DNA from 2 places in the Vibrio mytili genome. Region 1 is predicted to be linked to the other one. Evidence: predicted binding sites of a transcription regulator. Region 1 holds the regulator's gene; the other holds the start of a gene.

Region 1 (4,669 bases):
GGTGTATACCATCATCCAGTCTGCTTTTATTAGTGCAGGACAACGATGTACCTGTGCTCGCCGCTTATATGTACCAAAGGGGGAGAAAGGGGATGCGTTGATTGCCAAGTTAGTCACTACAACCCAATCGATTCGTGTCGATCAGCCCTTTGCTGAGCCTGCCCCGTTTATGGGACCGCAGATTTCTCTTGCAGCAGCGAAATTTATCCTCGACGCACAAGCCAATCTACAATCGTTAGGTGGGGAAAGCTTGGTCGAAGCGAAGGCTGCTCAAGCCGCGTTTGTGACTCCGGGCATCATTGATGTGACGAATATCGCTGAACTTCCCGATGAAGAGTACTTTGGTCCTTTACTTCAGGTGGTGCGCTACGAAGGACTCGAAAAAGCGGTGGCGTTGGCCAATGATACCCGCTTTGGTTTATCTGCTGGCCTTGTTTCTACTGATGACCAAGAATGGGAATACTTCGTTGATCATATCCGCGCTGGTATCGTCAACCGTAACCGCCAATTGACGGGCGCCAGCGGTGACGCACCATTTGGTGGTCCGGGAGCGTCAGGTAACCTTCGTCCAAGTGCTTACTATGCAGCGGATTATTGTGCCTACCCAATGGCCTCGATGGAAGGCCAAGAAACGGTATTGCCAGCGGCATTGAGTCCTGGTGTTAGCCTATCGTGACAAGACTGGACTGCTCGACCATTATTCTGGACGGCCCTAGGGCTGTGGACGAGCAGTCATCTTATCGTTGAACCCATGCATTTCGTAACAAGGAGCGGTTATGACGCCCGATGTATTATTCAAATCATTATGGCAAGACTATATTCAGCGCCTTTGTCCTTCAGCAGCTAAAGTCCATCAGCTGCTTCAGGAAGATGAGCCATTAATTAATGATCATATTGCACTGCGTACTTTTAATGTTGCCCCTCTTGGTATTGAAACGCTCGCAAAGCCGTTTTTAGCGGTAGGGTATAAAGCGTGTGGTGACTACGTATTTGAAAGCAAAAAACTGATCGCTAAGCACTACGAGCATCCGGATCCGAAGCTGCCAAAAGTTTTTATCAGTGAACTCAAAGTCGAAGAGTGTTCTGCAGCACTGCAAACCATCGTGGCGAAGATAGTGGCACAAGTGAATCAGAGTCAGCTTGCGGGGCACGAGTTTTTATATGCTGGACGTTTGTGGGAGCTCAGTTTTGCTGATTTTCAGACTTTAGCTAAGGAGAGCGAATACGCCTCTTGGTTGGCTGCTCACGGTTATGGCGCCAATCATTTCACGGTGAGTGTCAACCAGTTAAGTCAGTTTGATGAGGTGAAACAAGTGAATGATCATCTTCGTCAGGCGGGTTTTGTGATTAACGAGTCTGGCGGAGAGGTGAAAGGGTCACCTGAGGTTCTGCTTGAGCAATCGTCAACGATGGCGGACAGAGTCACCGTGATGTTCACCGAAGGAACAGAGAACATCCCTGGCGGATTTTATGAGTTTGCTAAGCGGTATCCAATGGAAAACGGTGACCTCTACCCTGGATTTGTGGCGGCATCAGCGGATAAAATCTTTGAAAGTACGAACCGTTAATTTTACCGTCTGCATTGCCTATACCACATCTGGGTAGTCACTCTGTATCTGTGTCGTAAATACAACAAAAGCCACCAATGTTGCCATTGGTGGCTTTTTCTATTGATTGCCGGTCGGTTAATGCAGGATTAACGAGTACCGTAAACCACGATGGTTTTGCCGTGAGCAGAAATCAGGTTCTGCTCTTCTAGCATCTTCAAGATACGACCTACTGTCTCACGAGAACAGCCAACGATCTGACCGATTTCTTGACGAGTGATCTTGATTTGCATGCCGTCAGGGTGAGTCATTGCATCTGGTTGTTTCGCAAGGTTCAGAAGCGTCTGAGCGATACGACCAGTTACGTCTAGGAACGCTAGGTCACCCACTTTTTGGCTAGTAACTTGAAGGCGGCGAGCCATCTGCGCAGAAAGGCGCATTAGGATGTCCGGGTTAACTTGGATCAGCTGACGGAATTTCTTGAAAGAAATTTCAGCAACTTCACAAGGAGATTTAGCGCGAACCCAAGCTGTACGCTCTTGGTCTTCCTCGAATAGACCAAGTTCACCAATAAAGTCTCCTTGGTTGAGGTAAGAAAGGATCATCTCCTTACCTTCTTCGTCTTTGATAAGAACCGCGACAGAGCCTTTGACGATGTAGTACAACGTTTCCGCTTTTTCACCTGCGTGAATCAGCGTGCTCTTTGATGGGTACTTATGAATATGACAATGTGAAAGAAACCACTCTAATGTTGGGTCGGTTTGAGGTTTACCTAGAACCATAATATCTCACTTCCTCTGCAGGGTACGCTTGCGCTATCCATATTTTAGTTTCACTTAGATTCACTAGAATAAGAACACTTATTGTATGGTGCAAGCTCTCTTGTGTCTCGGTAAGAAATAGTATCCTTTTTCTAAAACGATTTCTTGATTTTAATCGTGCCATGATTGAGAATTTGTACGCAAAATTGTGCACATGATCACGGTATGAAAAGTAAACACCTAAGCAGCAAGGTTTTTAGCCAATTTTTCCCGTTTCGATAAGCTGTTGTAGGATTGGTCGCACAATCAACTCCATGGCAAAACTCATTTTCCCCCCTGGCACCACAATGGTGTTATGACGCGACATAAACGAACCATCGATCATCGCCAATAGGTAAGGAAAGTCGACTTTCTTGATACCGCGCAGTCGAATGACGACAAAACTTTCATCCAGACTTGGAATGCCTTTCGCATTCAGCGGGTTTGACGTATCCACGGTTGGCACGCGCTGAAAGTTAATGTGCGTGCGGGAAAACTGTGGCGTGATGTAGTTCAGGTAGTCGTCCATGGAGCGAACAATCGAATCCATGACGGCTTCACGAGAGTGTCCTCGGTCTCGCGTATCACGAACGAATTTTTGAATCCATTCTAAGTTAACGATCGGCACCATCCCAATCAGAAAATCCACATGCTGCGAGACATTGACATCCCCATCAACGACGCCGCCATGTAACCCTTCATAAAAGAGTACATCGCTGTTTTCTGGGAGATCTTGCCAGGGAGTAAACGTACCCGGCATCTGATTATACGGCACTGCCTCGTCAAAAGTGTGCAGATAGCGACGTATGCTGCCTGTGCCATCTTCTCCATACTGACGAAAAAAATCTTGTAAGCCGGGAAAGTCGTTCGCTTGTGGACCAAAGTAGCTAATGTGTCGACCTTGTTCGCGAGCCTTACGAATCTCAATGTCCATCTCAGGGCGAGTAAACCGATGGAAACTGTCACCTTCTACCCAAGCGGGTTTAACGTTCATCATATTGAACATCTTACGGAAGGCTTCAGATGTAGTGGTCGTGCCGGCACCGGAAGAACCGGTGACCGCAATGATTGGGTGTTTCGCTGACATGACAAACCTTGTCGAAATTTACGTACCTGTCTGTTCAACAATGGGCTGCTGAACGGTTGATGACCCACTATAGCACGTCATAAACGCATGTCATTGAGTAGGTGTTAGAACTTTGCGCTTAGTTGAATATCTACGGTTTCGTGTAGCTCAGAGAAGACAATGACGGCTTCCCCTTTCTCCAACTGAGTTTTTACCTGATCGACTTTGTCTTGCAAAGAGACTTCGGTTGACCCGTAATCGGTACCTTCACGCAAAACAAATTCACGAATTAAGTTTTCCAGAGTTTCTGGTGAGATGTCTTGCCAGGGAATAATCATAAATACCTCTAAATTTTATGATAAGCCGTTGGTAGCCGAGTTGTTTAGCTACACCAATGGCTTGAATGGGGGAGGGCTGGTTGAATGTGGATCACATTTACTGTGTATGGCGAGGCGATACCTTAGACAGGTATTCGGCGGCAATACATTCGTAATATGCAGGCAGCGCTTCTTCCAACCAAAATGTGGGTTTTAAAGTACTCCCAGAGAGAAAACCGACATGACCACCATGTTCGTAAAGTCGATAGTCGATGTTATCGGGTAGCACGAATTTAGGAATAACGTCATCGGTCATAAAGGGATCGTCTTTCGCATGAATGATAAGGGTCGGTAAGGTAATTTGCTTTAACTTGGATAGCCCAGAGCATTGTTCATAGTAGTCTTGTGCGTCTTTAAAACCATGCAGTGGTGCCGTGATCAAATCGTCGAATTCATATAACCGGGTCACGCGTTTGATCGAGTTATACGACAAGGCCAGTTCACCATGCAATAAATCATGTTTTTGCAATGCATTACGTTTGAGCGAAGATAATAAGTAACGTCTATAGACTTTTGAGAACCCCTGTTCGATTCGGCTAGCACAAGCGGCTAAATCAAGCGGTGCAGACACAATCGTTGCGGCTGTGAGTATGGGATCCTCGCGGTATTGAGCTAAGTAGTTGGCTAGCATGTTACCGCCAAGGGAAATCCCTACCGCGACTTTGGGGTTATCCGGGAAGCGTTCGTTAAGGTGCTCTAAAAAGTAGCGTGCATCGGTAACTTCACCAGAGTGATAAGCACGGGCTGTTTTGTTGGGTTTGCCACTACAGCCACGAAAATGCATCATCACAGATAACCATCCTGATTGGGAAAAGGCGTTCATTAGCCCATTAGCATAAGGGCTATAGAAACAGCCTTCTAGTCCGTGAAAAAGAATAA
Region 2 (4,669 bases), 1.3 Mb from region 1:
ACCTAAAATGTACCCAGTCGTTGATGATAAAGGAAAGCTTGTTGGTGTGATAACTCGACGGGACGTCCTACGAGCAATCGGTATGACCATGAATGATTGCTTCAAGCACCCGGTATAACCGTGGTAACAATCCCTAAGTTCCTATCTCTGAGGCAAGGTGCTTGAGTACCTTGTCAATGAGTTAATCCGTTTTCGAATGCATATTCTGCTAGTGGTACTCGGCGACGAAAACCGAACTCTCTCTTCTATCTATTTAGTAAATTAGAAATAACTATTCAGTAAATCAAAAAAAACCTTGACCTTGGAGCTATCTCCAGGGTTTATCCTTATTACTAAGAGCACAATGACTCAGATTCTAAAGGCTTAGTTCAGATAGTATTAAGGAGTGTTCACTATGTGTACCAAACATAAAGGTTGTCAATCTAATCATATTAAGACCGCGGTCCCTTTGTATTCGGGTGGCTCGTGCTGCGCGCCTCTAAAGGCCTCTGTTGGCACGTGTCCATCGAACATGGAAGGCGTCGGTAATCAGTGCTGTAAAGACGATAGCTGTGACACTGGATTCAGCGACGACGATGATGTTGAGCATCGGCTTAAATCAGGGAGCAATCATCGCTGGTTAGTGTCTGGCATGGATTGCCCGTCGTGCGCCCAAAAGTTAGAGAAAGCTATCCTATCGATTGACGGTGTTAGGCAGGCGAAAGTGTTGTTTGCGACAGAAAAACTGGTCGTGGACTTTGATGATCATGCTCTGACCGATGTTATAGAGCAAACGGCTCGTAAAACTGGATTTCCCTTAACTAAACCCAACGCACAAACGTCAAACAACGATGTCAAAAATTGGCAAACGTTGGTTTTAGATAATCTGAATATTGTTGCTATTGCCCTGGGTATGGTGATAGCAAGTGCTATTGCAACCACTTACCCACAACTGGGAACGTGGGGGTTTGCTATAACCTGCTTACTTGGCTTGTATCCTATTGCTAAAAAAGCAGTCAAACTCGCGCGAAGTGGGACGCCATTTGCTATCGAAACCTTGATGAGTGTCGCTGCTCTCGGAGCGCTCTATCTGGGAGAAACGGCAGAAGCCGCTATGGTGTTGCTCCTCTTTCTGGTCGGTGAAAAGTTAGAAGCTTACGCGTCATCCCGTGCCCGTAGTGGTGTTCAAGCATTAATGAACTTAGTGCCTGAAAACGCGCTTCTACTGGTTGATGGTGAACGTCATGAAGTCAACGTGTCACAACTGAATCCAGGAGACATCATAGAAGTGGCTCCAGGAGGACGATTGCCGGCTGACGGTGTCTTGATGAGTTCTGCTGCCAGCTTTGACCAAAGTGCGCTAACGGGGGAGTCGATTCCCGTTGAATATGATAATGGCGCAAAAGTGATGGCGGGCTCGGTGGTTGTCGACAAAGTGGTTAACTTACGAGTGACCTCACGTCAGGGTGAGAATGCTATCGACCGTATTCTGCATTTAATTGAGGAAGCGGAGTCACACAAAGCACCTGTGGAACGCTTTTTAGATAAGTTTAGCCGCTGGTATACACCGTTAATGATGCTGGTCGCAGTAATTGTGGTGGTTGCGCCTCCGTTACTTTTCGCACAGCCATGGGAAACCTGGGTATATCGCGGTTTGGCGTTGTTATTGATTGCGTGTCCGTGTGCTTTAGTGATTTCGACACCTGCGGCAATTACATCAGGCTTAGCGGCCGCAGCGAAGAGGGGCGCGCTCATCAAAGGTGGCGCTGCACTTGAGTTACTTGGGCGAGTAGACTCCATCGCGTTTGACAAAACTGGCACCCTGACCAAGGGAAAACCACAAGTAACGGATATACATCATTTTGATTGCGATAGAGAAGCGTTGCTCAGTGTGGCTGCATCGGTAGAAATAGGATCACATCATCCTCTTGCGGCCGCGTTGGTTCAAAAGGCGCAGGAAGAAGGAATAGCCATACCAGAGGCTAGCGACAAAACCGCGCATGCGGGGTCGGGGGTGAGTGGATACGTTAACGGACAATTGATCCAAATAACGGCCCCTTCTAAAGTACCGTTTAGGCTCGCCGCCGACGTTGCTCAAATGATTGAAGCGCTCGAAACCGAAGGGAAAACAGTCGTGGTCGTTCGCTCTGATGAACGTGTGATAGGACTCTTTGCCTTGCAAGATACGGTAAGAGAAGAAGCACGCCAAGCGGTACAACGCCTTAAAACACTAGGTGTTAACGCAATAATGCTAACCGGGGATAACCCTCGAAGTGCAGAAGCGATAGCAAAAGAAATCGGTTTGAATTTTGAATCCAATCTATTACCTGCTGATAAAGTGCGGTATGTAGAAAAATTATCTAAACGTCACACCGTTGCTATGGTAGGGGATGGGATCAATGATGCCCCTGCAATGAAAGCGTCGAGTATTGGCATTGCAATGGGAGGCGGTACCGATGTCGCGCTAGAAACTGCTGATGCAGCCTTGGCCCATAATCGCTTGGTTGAGATCCCAGCTATGATTGAGTTATCACGAGCGACGCTAAAAAACATTCGTCAAAACGTCACGTTGGCGTTGGGGTTGAAGGGGATATTTTTAGTCACCAGTTTGTTCGGTATTACCGGACTTTGGGTCGCCGTGTTGGCGGATAGCGGCGCGACTGCATTGGTCACCTTGAACGCGCTAAGGTTGCTGAGGTTTAAAGCCAATCACGTCGACTAACATCACGTGGTAATAGCATGTTGTTGGTAGCAATGCTTACTACGTCTGAGAAAACTTGCTCTATATTTAGTGGGTAAATAAGTGCTTGGTTAGACATAAAGTCATCTCCCATGCCTTATTAATGAGATCTGTGTATGTTTTTTGTGAAAATCATCATATGTTTCATATTTGAAATGTGACAAAAATCACTATATATCCGCAGAAGGTTCGCTAAAGTGCTGGCGTACCCTAACAACTGATTAATGAGCTTATCGTCAAATAAGCCACAACAAGGAGCGACTTATGTCTCAAGCTGTATTCCACTTAGGTATTACTGAAGAAGATTTAAATGGTGCTACCCTAGCTATCATTCCTGGTGATCCTGCTCGCGTACAAAAAATTGCTGAGCAAATGGAGAACCCAGTATTCCTAGCCAGCCAACGAGAATACACTTTATACCGTGCGGAACTAGACGGTAAGCCAGTTGTGGTTTGTTCTACTGGTATTGGTGGCCCCTCTACCTCTATTGCTGTTGAGGAGTTAGCTCAGCTTGGCGTTCGTACCTTCCTTCGTGTGGGTACAACTGGTGCAATTCAACCACATGTGAACGTCGGTGACATGATCGTAACGACTGGCTCTGTGCGTTTGGATGGTGCCAGCCTACATTTTGCTCCGATGGAGTTTCCTGCTGTTGCAGATTTTGACGTTGCAACTGCGATGCGCTCAGCGGTAGAAGAATCTGGTGCGGTTGTTCATATGGGCGTGACAGCGTCAAGTGACACTTTTTATCCAGGTCAAGAACGATACGATACCTTCACTGGTCGTGTGGTTAAGCGCTTCCAAGGCTCAATGAAAGAATGGCAAGATATGGGCGTGCTTAACTTCGAAATGGAATCTGCAACACTGTTAACCATGTGTGCGAGTTCTGGTCTGAAAGCGGGCTGTGTTGCGGGTGTTATTATCAACCGTACCCAAAAAGAAATCCCAGATCATGCGACGTTAAAAGAAACCGAAGCGCGTTCAATCAAAGTGGTTGTGGAAGCGGCTCGTAAAATGCTTTAAGACTTGTCATCTTAACTGATCGAATAAGCGATGAAATGACAAAAGCCAGAGTACACTCTGGCTTTTTTACTATTTAATCTAGGTCTTCATCAGACTTATAACCACCAGCGGCTTTAAACCAAGCGGTGAGGTGGGTCTTCAGGTCTTTCAATTCATCAGGACCAATTAAGGCTAAGCCTAGGTCTTCGGCTCGAGTAATGTCGTTGTGACGAAGAGGTCTGAAGCTGACTAACATCGCTCGTGCCTGTAGGCCTCCGAGAAGATCTCGAAGTGATTCCAGCTTGTATAGCGTATCATCACCATCATCTCGCATACCTTTTGTTTTGCATTCAATAATGTGTAGCTTATTGTTCACAACGGTTGCAACATCGAGCTCGTTGCGGACTTCGCTTTCCCCTCGTGTTCGGTACACCTGAACGTTCAAAGAGCGGTCTTGGATTGTCGGCATGGTATCTTGAATTTGTTTCACGGTACTGTTTACCAGTGTTTCCAACCATTCACCATTAGAGAAACGGCGAGCGTCTTCATTGGCGAAGGTTAAGATCCCATTTTCATAGGTGGCGATTTTTGCGTCAACAAGATCGGTCAGCAACATATTGAGCTCGCGGTAGCCTTGTTGCTTTTCCGACAGTTCTACGTCTAGCTTTTGCTCTTTGCGGCAAGTGGTTGCAAGATAATTTAAGGTTGCGAGTCCAGGACCAAGCTCAAGAGCATTGGAGGCCCAACGCTCACCCAGCGCATAAAGGGTTTGATCTAATTGGGGAGAAATATCGACAGTTTGGAATTCGGCTCGCGCACCGAAAATAGTGAGGTAGTCAGAAATCGTAATATGGTCTTCGACTTCCGTCTCTTCTTTTCCGTCCGGATACAGCCAACAAAGTTTATCGCTGTTTGGTTCCACGACAAAAATCGGCCAACGGTACGAGC

What was found. The regulator CRP, encoded in region 1, controls carbon source genes, mostly activating them, when cyclic AMP is high. The targets are predictions, from matches to a motif close to TGTGANNNNNNTCACA.
Region 2: a site for CRP is predicted at 2,876-2,891, ahead of udp (uridine phosphorylase). Genes of this name have one in related genera too.

Annotation. Positions count from the first base shown of each region.
Region 1 covers NZ_CP110481.1:2,651,304-2,655,972, reverse strand. The annotation lists gene astD (succinylglutamate-semialdehyde dehydrogenase) at 1-676, shown strand, start outside; gene ONE56_RS12225 (DUF1338 domain-containing protein) at 777-1,568, shown strand; gene crp (cAMP-activated global transcriptional regulator CRP) at 1,697-2,329, opposite strand; gene ONE56_RS12215 (phosphoribulokinase) at 2,565-3,434, opposite strand; gene ONE56_RS12210 (YheU family protein) at 3,539-3,751, opposite strand; gene ONE56_RS12205 (hydrolase) at 3,849-4,669, opposite strand, start outside.
Region 2 covers NZ_CP110481.1:970,651-975,319, forward strand. The annotation lists gene ONE56_RS04585 (CBS domain-containing protein) at 1-118, shown strand, start outside; gene ONE56_RS04590 (zinc/cadmium/mercury/lead-transporting ATPase) at 395-2,701, shown strand; gene udp (uridine phosphorylase) at 2,984-3,742, shown strand; gene ONE56_RS04600 (DUF1887 family protein) at 3,816-4,669, opposite strand, start outside.